2 regions of the Parageobacillus sp. VR-IP genome follow, and region 2 is predicted to be linked to the other one. Evidence: a T-box and tRNA genes for the amino acid it is inferred to sense, from the RefSeq annotation. Region 2 holds a T-box; the other holds one or more tRNA genes.
What was found. A T-box is a leader RNA that pairs with one kind of tRNA and senses whether it is charged. The one in region 2 lies ahead of HT574_RS11940 (valine--tRNA ligase), so its partner is inferred to be a tRNA-Val.
Positions count from the first base shown of each region.

Region 1: it has a tRNA-Val gene. The T-box ahead of HT574_RS11940 (valine--tRNA ligase) is inferred to sense a tRNA for this amino acid. The anticodon was not compared.

Region 1 is NZ_JABVYQ010000004.1:79-5,457, forward strand. It holds partial or broken rRNA gene HT574_RS10580 (23S ribosomal RNA) at 1-153, shown strand, start outside; gene HT574_RS20230 (hypothetical protein) at 213-335, shown strand; tRNA gene HT574_RS10585 (tRNA-Asn) at 536-610, shown strand; tRNA gene HT574_RS10590 (tRNA-Ser) at 615-705, shown strand; tRNA gene HT574_RS10595 (tRNA-Glu) at 722-793, shown strand; tRNA gene HT574_RS10600 (tRNA-Val) at 807-882, shown strand; tRNA gene HT574_RS10605 (tRNA-Met) at 891-964, shown strand; tRNA gene HT574_RS10610 (tRNA-Asp) at 973-1,048, shown strand; tRNA gene HT574_RS10615 (tRNA-Phe) at 1,063-1,138, shown strand; tRNA gene HT574_RS10620 (tRNA-Thr) at 1,186-1,261, shown strand; tRNA gene HT574_RS10625 (tRNA-Tyr) at 1,270-1,351, shown strand; tRNA gene HT574_RS10630 (tRNA-Trp) at 1,362-1,435, shown strand; tRNA gene HT574_RS10635 (tRNA-His) at 1,456-1,528, shown strand; tRNA gene HT574_RS10640 (tRNA-Gln) at 1,544-1,618, shown strand; tRNA gene HT574_RS10645 (tRNA-Gly) at 1,623-1,694, shown strand; tRNA gene HT574_RS10650 (tRNA-Cys) at 1,701-1,774, shown strand; tRNA gene HT574_RS10655 (tRNA-Leu) at 1,785-1,870, shown strand; tRNA gene HT574_RS10660 (tRNA-Leu) at 1,928-2,014, shown strand; gene HT574_RS10665 (hypothetical protein) at 2,423-2,701, shown strand; partial or broken gene HT574_RS10670 (SAM-dependent methyltransferase) at 2,900-3,611, shown strand; gene HT574_RS10675 (flavin monoamine oxidase family protein) at 3,680-5,167, opposite strand.
Region 2 is NZ_JABVYQ010000004.1:263,848-269,226, reverse strand. It holds gene HT574_RS11940 (valine--tRNA ligase) at 1-1,091, opposite strand, end outside; T-box leader at 1,136-1,374, opposite strand; gene HT574_RS11935 (hypothetical protein) at 1,530-1,718, shown strand; gene ysxE (spore coat protein YsxE) at 1,684-2,694, opposite strand; gene spoVID (stage VI sporulation protein D) at 2,765-3,946, opposite strand; gene hemL (glutamate-1-semialdehyde 2,1-aminomutase) at 4,070-5,365, opposite strand.

The DNA of each region.
Region 1 (5,379 bases), 260 kb from region 2:
AAAGCATCTAAGCGTGAAGCCCCCCTCAAGATGAGATTTCCCATCGCGTTAAGCGAGTAAGATCCCTCGAAGATGACGAGGTCGATAGGTCCGAGGTGGAAGCGTGGCGACACGTGGAGCTGACGGATACTAATCGATCGAGGACTTAACCAAGAAAAGCGGAGGACGCCCGCCTATCGGCGACACGCGCTGGAGGGCCCGTGAGGAGGCTGTTGCCGCCGCAACGGGACCGAAGCGTCGCGAGCCGATGGCGTCCGGAGCTAGACAGCGCGAAAAGCGGAGGCGCTCGGTTTCTTCCTGGCAGACGGTTATCTAGTTTTGAAGGAATGAAATAAAAAAACTCTTGACACAGCAGCATTGGTCATTATAATAATACTTGTCCAAATTATTCCGCAGTAGCTCAGTGGGGAGCAACTAGCTTATGCTTCCATGAATCCGCTGCGAGTTGCCTCGACGTATCAAGCATCTTTGGGTTTGCTAGAAGAGGAAGAGGCAATATAAAATAAAATTGAGTATAGCTTAATCTTTATCTCGTTCCGCAGTAGCTCAGTGGTAGAGCAATCGGCTGTTAACCGATTGGTCGCAGGTTCGAATCCTGCCTGCGGAGCCATCTTGGAGAGCTGTCCGAGTGGTCGAAGGAGCACGATTGGAAATCGTGTAGGCGTGAATAGCGCCTCAAGGGTTCGAATCCCTTGCTCTCCGCCACTACTTAATTACACATGGCCCGTTGGTCAAGTGGTTAAGACACCGCCCTTTCACGGCGGTAACACGGGTTCGAATCCCGTACGGGTCACTTTCTTTTTGCTGGAGGATTAGCTCAGCTGGGAGAGCACTTGCCTTACAAGCAAGGGGTCGGCGGTTCGATCCCGTCATCCTCCACCACATATCGTCGCGGGGTGGAGCAGTCCGGTAGCTCGTCGGGCTCATAACCCGAAGGTCGCAGGTTCAAATCCTGCCCCCGCAATCCGAATAGGTCCCGTAGTGTAGTGGTTAACATGCCTGCCTGTCACGCAGGAGATCGCGGGTTCGAGTCCCGTCGGGACCGCCACTCATAAATATATCGGCTCGGTAGCTCAGTCGGTAGAGCAAAGGACTGAAAATCCTTGTGTCGGCGGTTCGATTCCGTCCCGAGCCACCATATACTTTTTACTTCAATATGTCAAGAGTGTATATTAATCCTCATATGCCGACTTAGCTCAATTGGTAGAGCAACTGAATCGTAATCAGTAGGTTGCGGGTTCAAGTCCTGCAGTCGGCACCATCAATTACGGAGGGGTAGCGAAGTGGCTAAACGCGGCGGACTGTAAATCCGCTCCCTTTGGGTTCGGCGGTTCGAATCCGTCCCCCTCCATTTTTCACGCAGGGGCATAGTTTAATGGTAGAACAGAGGTCTCCAAAACCTCCGGTGTGGGTTCGATTCCTACTGCCCCTGCCATAAAAGAATAACAGCTTGTGGCGACTATGGCGAAGTGGTTAACGCACCAGATTGTGGCTCTGGCATGCGTGGGTTCGATTCCCACTAGTCGCCCTTTCCTTCTATTGTTGGGGTATAGCCAAGCGGTAAGGCAACGGACTTTGACTCCGTGATGCGTTGGTTCGAATCCAGCTACCCCAGCCATAATGCGGAAGTAGTTCAGTGGTAGAACACCACCTTGCCAAGGTGGGGGTCGCGGGTTCGAGTCCCGTCTTCCGCTTTCTGTGGCGGCATAGCCAAGTGGTAAGGCAGAGGTCTGCAAAACCTTTATCCCCGGTTCGAATCCGGGTGCCGCCTCCACTGATGTGGCGCCGGGGTGGCGGAATTGGCAGACGCACAGGACTTAAAATCCTGGGGTAGGTAACTACCGTGCCGGTTCGAGTCCGGCCCTCGGCATGAAAGAAGTTGTTGACTTTCTATTGTTGCTATTGTATAATCAGATATGTGTTTTACGCCGATGTGGCGGAATTGGCAGACGCGCACGACTCAAAATCGTGTTCCCGTGAGGGAGTGTGGGTTCGACTCCCACCATCGGCACCATACATAACCAAAAGCTTGTAAAGCCAATGCTTTGAGCGACTCAGAGCATTGGCTTTTTTGTTTTTTAACGAACTAAAGCAAAAGGCTAATCGTGTGAACAAAAAAGATGACATTTCCATCGTATTGTTAAGCACCTTTTAGGATCATGTCTAGTTGAAATAATCTTAAAGGTGAGGTATTAAATTAGCAAAAGTACGGGTTATGCAAAGGCAGAGTTATAAAAATTTTGCAGGAATGTACGATGAAATCATATAATTGACGTAATTTCATATAAAGAACCTAAAATAAGAGAATAAAAAGAGGTTAACTCTCGACTAACGGTAACGATGCTTGAAATAAGGCATAGTTATCTTTGTTCGATTAACGGGGAAGGTTGAATAAACGTTATAAAAATAAGGTGGGATTTTTATGATTGAAGAGAGTTATGGACATTGGCATTTAGATTATTATCAAGAACAGACAGGCTTTTATACTTCTGCTACGGGTTTCTGGAATGATGATGAAGGAAACTGGGAGGTGCTTTTTAATGAATTTGACAATAATAAGCTGACGGAATTATTCGGTACAACATATGAAATAGATAAAGATTTTGGTGCTTTAATATTCAAAGCGAGGAATTATGATGAGGCACATAAAAAATTTATACAGTGGGTCGAAGACATACTACTGCCATTATTAGATATTTAGTAGCAAAATACAAAGAACTCAACTCCCATGGAAGAACAAATTAACTTCCATCATCTGTGGTGAAGCTCGTTTCGTGATTGGCTAACGAGCGGTATAACGCATTTAACTAAAGAGCTATTTGATGTGTGCTAAATTGTGTATATTTGGTATATGTATTTACAGAGCTTAGTTTAGATTAGTTAAGAAAGGTGAGTGGAGATGAGTAAATCTGAGGCAGTGAACAAGTGGGATTTGAATCGCATTGTCTTTATTGGTAGAATTTGGGGTGAATATATGCGAATGTTCGGCCTCGTCAAAGAAAGAATTAGCGGGACGTAAGATTCTTGATTGCTGCTGGGGCATGTTCCTTTACGGCAGTATCCAATCAACTTGGAATGGATGTTAAGCCTGTGATATGGCTTATTATCTTCCTATTGAACAATTAGAACAAAAAGGCTTACAAGATATTGAAACCACCATGTCTAACATGGAAAGGGCTGATATTCAAAAAAATTTTTTGTGGGATTATTTTCAATCAGTTGATGAGTTGAAACAGATAAGAACACAAGCAATGAATCAATGTATCTCAGACATGAAACGGAATAAGAATCGTTATATTCCTGCCGTTTTACCGACCTTACCGTTTGATGATAAGCAGTTTGACTTGACACTTTCAGCAAACTTTCTATTTCTTTATGAAGATAAACTGGACTATGACTTTCATTTACAGACTATAAAAGAACTTATGCGTGTAACCAAAGATGAAGTAAGGATTTTTCCTACAACTAACTTTGCTTGTGAAAGATATAAATACTTGGATGAACTAATCCGTGATATACACCATTTAGGATGGATTGCAGAAGAAATGAAAGTTCCTTATGAATTTCAAAAGAACACCAATACTATGCTAAAAATTATGAGGAAAAAATAATCAAAAGGATGCTTACTAATTGTAAGCGGGAAATGTCTCTTCTACATTCCCCGCTTTTTTATGGGGGATTAGGACTGAAAGAAAGTTTTTGGCAAGTCATTGACTTCATATGCAACACGTATTCCGGATTCGATGGCACCTTGGATCCAACCGTGGGTAGAGGAGGTATGTTCGCCCGCAAAATGAACTCTTCCTTCGGGAGTGGAAATATAAGGAGATAGTTCTGTCGCCTGTTCTGGTTTAAACATGGTGAAAGCTCCGGCAGAATAAGGATATCGAACCCAACTGTGGCTCACTCCTGTTTCAAACTCACGATATACTTGTTTACCATGAATAGTGGCCAAGTTTTTTAATGCATATTCCAAACGATTTTCATCGCTCAAACTATCCCAAGGTATAGTGTCATCCTCCCATGTATAACTAGCCAAAACAACTCCTGATCCTGTTGTACCGAGGTCATGGCTTGGGTATTGAGTATACGTAATAGGAAGATCAGAAATGGCCTTCCCGCCATATATGCCTTCTTTTTCCCAAAACCTGCTTTTAAATTGGATGCCGGTCTTCGTAGATCCTACATAGTGAAGTTCCCGAATCGCCTTCCATTTGTTATAAGAAAAAGAGTCATGTGGTTCGACCTCTACAAATTGCAAGACGGAAAAAGGAATGGTCACAATCGCAAGATCACCGGTGATTTGAAATGGTTCCAAGATTTTTGTATGGACAGAATGAATCGTTATTTGGTTGTCGTGCTGCACAATTTTCTGTACTTTTTGCCCGAAGATGATATTCTCTTTTAATTGAGGGACAAATGCTTTAGGAAGTTGGTCGTTCCCGCCCGTGATTTCATAGAAGACAATATTAGGAGTAAACAAGATCATTAGTTCACGTAACGCTTCCAGGAAAGAAAGCTCCGGAAATCCTTCTAGTGTAAGAAGTACTTTGATCATATCGATAGCACCCGAAGATAATCTGACTCCAAACGGGTTATATCTCAAATAAGCGTCCATCGAGTATTTATCGAACTCTCTTATGACCAAAGGCCAATTTCTCCGCGGGTTTTGGTTAATAAAATCGGTTACGGGCTTTATTGCTGATTGAAGCAATTGTGTCGCGGTTTTTCCCCTTTCATGCGGGGCTACCGGAAAGCCCAAAATATCTGGGTTCCTTTCATATATCTTTAAACGGGTTTTAATTCCTCTAACATAGATAATGTCATTAGGAGTCGTATTGATAAACCGATTAACCGGGAGGCGGAATTTTCTTATATATTCCAAAGTCAAAGAATGAATATGAGGAATGCGCATCGCACCCGCTTCAAGATACTGCTCATCCCTAAAATCGGATCGCAACGTATAGACTCGCCCTCCCACCCTTTCCGAAGCTTCAAGGATTGTTACCTGGTGTCCAGCTTGCTTAAGCAAGGAGGCCGCGACTAGTCCTGCCATACCCGCGCCAACAATGATGATCTTCTTGGGAATTTTGGTTTTTGGAAGTCCGTTTCTGATGATAGAAATCATTTGATCGGATGATAACTTAGGAAATACATAATCTGACATGCTTTCCCTCCTCAACAATGCTTATCAGACCATGAGCTGACAAAAAGATGGCTTACTGTCATCTTATTCAGCTAGAAAGTGCAGTTATGCAAAAAAGGAGCCGCATGTATGCTGCTTCTTTGGTTCTGGGACAACCCTGCAATTTGAATGGTAAAAGAAGGAGTAGATACATGGGTGGCAGCAGAGGCCATCGTTGCTGTCACGGAACGGCT
Region 2 (5,379 bases):
CATTGCGTCGACAAATACGGTTCCACCACAGCGCCGCTCCGTTCGCTATGGCCAACGGAATGCACATGCTCTTCGACTTTAAATAGCACGCCTTGTTCTTGCAAATCTTTCACGATTTGCTTGCGGCATTCAAAGCGGTCCAATCCTTGATATTGCAGGGCATTTTCATTCATCGTGCCGTCTTCGTTCATAACAAGGATGCGCGGCAAATTATGGCGGTTGCCGATTTCAAAGTCGTTCGGGTCATGCGCCGGCGTAATTTTCACCGCGCCCGAGCCAAATTCCATATCGACATATTCATCGGCGATAATCGGAATTTCCCGGCCGACAATCGGCAAAATCACCGTTTTGCCGATGAGATGTTGATAGCGCTCATCATCCGGATGAACGGCTACAGCGGTATCGCCGAGCATCGTTTCCGGACGGGTCGTTGCCACTTCGATGTATCCCGATCCATCGGCAAGCGGATAGCGCATATGATAAAGCGCGCCTTTTACTTCTTTATAAATAACTTCAATATCCGATAATGCCGTTTTTGTTACCGGATCCCAGTTAATAATGTATTCACCGCGATAAATAAGTCCTTTTCGATAAAGCGATACGAACACTTCGCGCACCGCTTTCGATAATCCTTCGTCTAATGTAAAGCGCTCGCGCGTATAATCGAGGCCAAGCCCCAATTTCGCCCATTGCTGGCGGATATGGTTCGCATATTCTTCTTTCCATTTCCACGTTTCTTCGAGAAACTTTTCCCGGCCTAAATCATAGCGGGACAGTCCTTGCTTGCGCAGTTTTTCCTCTACTTTTGCCTGTGTGGCGATGCCGGCGTGGTCCATTCCCGGAAGCCACAGCACATCATAGCCTTGCATCCGTTTCATTCGCGTAATAATGTCTTGCAGCGTCGTGTCCCATGCATGTCCTAAATGCAGCTTTCCTGTTACGTTTGGCGGCGGGATCACAATCGTAAACGGCTTTTTATCAGGATCACCTGTCGCTTCAAAAAATTTCCCGTCAAGCCACCATTGATATCGATTAGCTTCCACCGCTTTATGGTCGTATTTCGTAGACATCGCAATCTCTTTTTGCTCCATTGTGTTTTCCCTCCTTCTTAAAAATAAAAAACTCCTTTCATCCGGAAAAGGACGAAAGGAGACTCTTTCGCGGTACCACCTTTTTTCTTAAGCAAATCAAACTTGCTTAAGCGCTTCATTGCGATAACGGTCTGCGACCGGCTTCCTCTACTAGGCAAACACCGTTCAAAGAAGCAGCTCCAGGGCGACCTTCCAACGATAACTGTCCTAGGAAATCTCGCAGCTAATGATTTCCCTCTCTGAAGGCGTTATTCGTTGTACTCTTCCCTGTCTTCGCTTTTGGCTATTTTTCTGTTTATTATACTACCGAAAAATTTATTTCATCGTCAATCATCTTTGCCAAGTTTTTATTTATTTATTCCATCCATTCGTTTTTGGTGACAAAAAGATCGTCCAATCATATTTTATATATTAACGAAAAGAAGGAGGGACGGATCGATGAAACGATTTAATCCATATTCATGGCCACCATGGCTTCGCCAAGTGCGCGCCATCTGTGCGCAAGTCATCATTCCAATTACCATTTTTCAAGCCGTGCGTACCATTTTGTTACCGACGACGTTTGATGTCATCTTATTGGCCATTTTTGTGCTTATTGCTGTGGCTCTTCATCTGGAATGGATTTAGTGTTTTCCGTCTCGTTCTGCTGAACAAGATGCATGACGATGTATTCCATATTTTTCATCGCAAAATAATGACGCTGCAATTCAGCGACATATTCACGTTCGTTTTTTTCGGGCTTTCGTTTTGTTTCATATTCATCAATGCAGCGACAAAAAAAATGCGGTTGGGCAAGATGGCTGTAGAGAAAGGAGCGCTCCTCTTCCGTGAACGGCAATATTTCTTCATACTCTTTTACTCCTTCTGCCCATTCATTACTGACTGGCGGGAATGTACGCATATGATGGCGAAGCGCCATGACGATATCGAAAAGCGGCGAATTCCAGCTGGCCCGTTCCCAGCTAAAAAAATAGCGCTGTTCTTTTCCCGTTTCAAGATAATGAGAAAGCCGTGCTTTTCCGTGAATCCAGGCGATTCTCCATTTTTTTGTTTCCTTTATCTTTTCATACCATTTCTCTAGCTCCGTCTCCGCAAACCAATAGGCTTGCATGATTTCATAAAAATAGGCGCAGCATTGCAGTTGAAATGGCGACATATACCATGTATTTTCGCATTTTTCTATATAAGCTTGCAAAAAGGAACGCTGCTGTTTCCATTCCTTCTTTTTCTGCTCATAATAGGCGCTGATCTCTTCTTCGCGAACATCGATCTGCTTGAGCGACGTTTGGTGCAAATAAGCGAGAGTGCGGAAAAAAGAGCGAATTTGTTCGTGTTTTTCTTTTCTTTTCTCTATCGCAATCCACGGCATTAAATAATAATGCCGGCCATGCGAGACAAACGGCAAACCTTGCCTAGATAAATAAAGGGGAATCATTTGTTTTCCATACAGCATGTATGATTGCTGGACGGCCGCCATTTCCCTGGCGCTTGTTATTTCTTTTAAAGCAAATAGTCCGGCGTTCGCGTAGACTTTTTTTACTTTCCCGTAATCATCGACACGAAACGGCTTTAACCCGTATTGCTGCAAAATGGGAGCGTACATGCGGATGTGTTCTTCGTTCAAAAAAACGACCTCCCTCCACAAAAAGAAGTGAGGAATCATATTTCCCTCACTATAAAGGGCGGCTCCCCACCAGCGCCGGGATATATAACAATTGCCCTTCATGAATGTCTTCCGGGCTTTCCAATTGATTGACACGCAGCAGTTGCTGAACGGTTAAGTCGTACCGTTCGGCGATCTTGTCCAACGAATCTCCTTGCTGAACGATGCAGATTTTTACTCTCGTAAATTCCTCCGCTTGGTTTTTGGCAAATAGTTTTGTTAAATATAACGCATTTTCGCTTTTTACTTTTGTTTTTTCGTTTTCATCTTCTACTTCTTCCGTTTTGTTTTCATCATTTTCTTTGATGGCGCCGATCGACACTTTTGCCTCCTGCTGCGGTACAGCCGTTTCTTCTTCCATTTCGTTTTCTCCTACCACTTTATTTTCTTCTTTTTCTTCTACTACTTTATTTTCTTCTTCTGTCTGCACCGGTTCGTTTTCCATAAACGGCACCGCTGTTTCTTTCTTTTCCGCCGTTTGTTCCGCCGGATTTAACGGCACCACATTTTCTTCTTTGATTTTCTTTTCTTCCTTGAGTTTCTTTTCTTCTTTGAATTTCTTTTCTTTTCGATCAGCTGCTGCTTCCTCTTGCTCCTCATTCTGCTCTGCCAGCATGCCATCCGCAACAAAAACCGGCTCTTCTTCCGGCTGCTCGTTCCGCTGTTCATCTTCATATGCCTCTTTGCGCGCCACTACCTCAAACGGTTCAAACAACGGTTCGTCATCTTCTTCCGCAGCTGCCAAAGATTCCTGATGAAGCGGCACTTCGCTAATGCCGCTGATTGAAATATCCGCCGTCACTACCAATCTCCCATCTTCACTTAAATCATAGTCAAACGATTCGACTGTCACGTATACATCCTCTAAATGATGAATGCGGTTTTTTGGAATCGTAATATCGATGGGAAAACGGTGCGACAATTCGCTGATGCCGTCTTCACGCGTGGAAATGCGCTGAATAAATCGATGGCTGACAAAATCAAATGAATCTGTATCTATATCGCTCTCTTCCCCTTCCGCCATGCGAAATTCCCCGCTTAATTGCAAAGCCCCGCGAATCGTAATATATTGCTCGTATTCATCGACGGAGACGACCGGATCAAGCGAAATAGAAAGAAATTCGGCGACTTCCTGTCCTTTTTTAAACCAGACCGATTCCTCGAGGGAAAAACGCAAATACGATTGCTCCAACCGTGTTTCCTCCTTCCGTCCCTTTGCGAAATTTTTCTATGACATTATCCATTGTATGAAGGAAAAAGAAGCAGTATGAATAAAAAAACGGGTTGTCCCACCAAAAGTGGACAACCCGTTCGTTTATTTCCCTTCGCGAATTTTCGCAAATGCGCGTTCTGCCGCGGCGATTGTTTTTTCAATATCTTCCTCTGTATGTTCCGTGGACAAAAACAATCCTTCAAATTGCGACGGCGGCAGGAAGATTCCTTGTTCCGCCATTTCGCGATAATAGATCGCAAACATATCTAAATCGGATGTTTTCGCTTTTTCGTAGTTTATCACTTTTTCGTTTGTAAAGAAGAAACCAATCATCGAACCAGCGCGGTTAATTGTATGCGGGATTTCGTATTTTTCTGCCGCTTTGCGCAATCCTTCTTCCAATCGATCCGCTTTTTTGCGGAATTCATCGTATGTTTCCGGCGTCAGCTGAATCAATGTTTCATATCCAGCCGTCATGGCAAGCGGATTTCCCGATAAGGTGCCGGCTTGATAAACCGGACCGCTCGGCGCGACTTTTTCCATAATTTCCGCTTTTCCGCCGTACGCTCCGACCGGTAGTCCACCGCCGATGACTTTTCCAAGACACGTCAAATCCGGTTCAATGCCGAAATATCCTTGCGCGCAATGATAATCCACGCGAAAGCCGGTCATGACTTCGTCGAAAATAAGCAGCGCCCCATATTGTTTCGTAATGTCCCTTAATCCCTGCAAAAAGCCCGGAACCGGCGGAACCACACCCATGTTTCCAGCAACCGGCTCGACGATGACCGCAGCGATATCTTCGCCAAATCGTTCAAATGCGTAGCGGACGCTTTCTAAATCGTTGTAAGGAACAGTGATCGTATTTTGCGCTACCGCTTCTGGAACGCCAGGGCTATCCGGCAATCCAAGTGTCGCTACTCCTGAACCAGCTTTTATCAGCAGCGAGTCACCGTGACCATGATAGCTTCCTTCAAATTTAACAATTTTATTGCGCCCTGTGTAGCCACGTGCCAGACGAATCGCACTCATCGTTGCTTCCGTTCCGGAGTTCACCATCCGCACAATTTCGACGGACGGTACCCGCTCAATCACTAATTTCGCTAATTCGTTTTCAATTAATGTCGGTGCGCCAAAGCTCGTGCCGTTTTCCGTCACTTTTTTTAACGCTTCGACAACACGAGGATTCGCATGGCCTAAAATAAGCGGACCCCAAGATAACACATAATCGATATATTCATTGCCATCGATATCGTAAATTTTCGAACCTTTGCCGCGCGCCATAAAGATCGGTGTCATGCGGACGGATTTAAATGCGCGGACAGGACTGTTGACACCGCCCGGCAGCAGCCGAACCGCTTCTTCATACGCCGCTTTTGAACGTTCATAGCTTCGCATCTATTGGTTCTCCT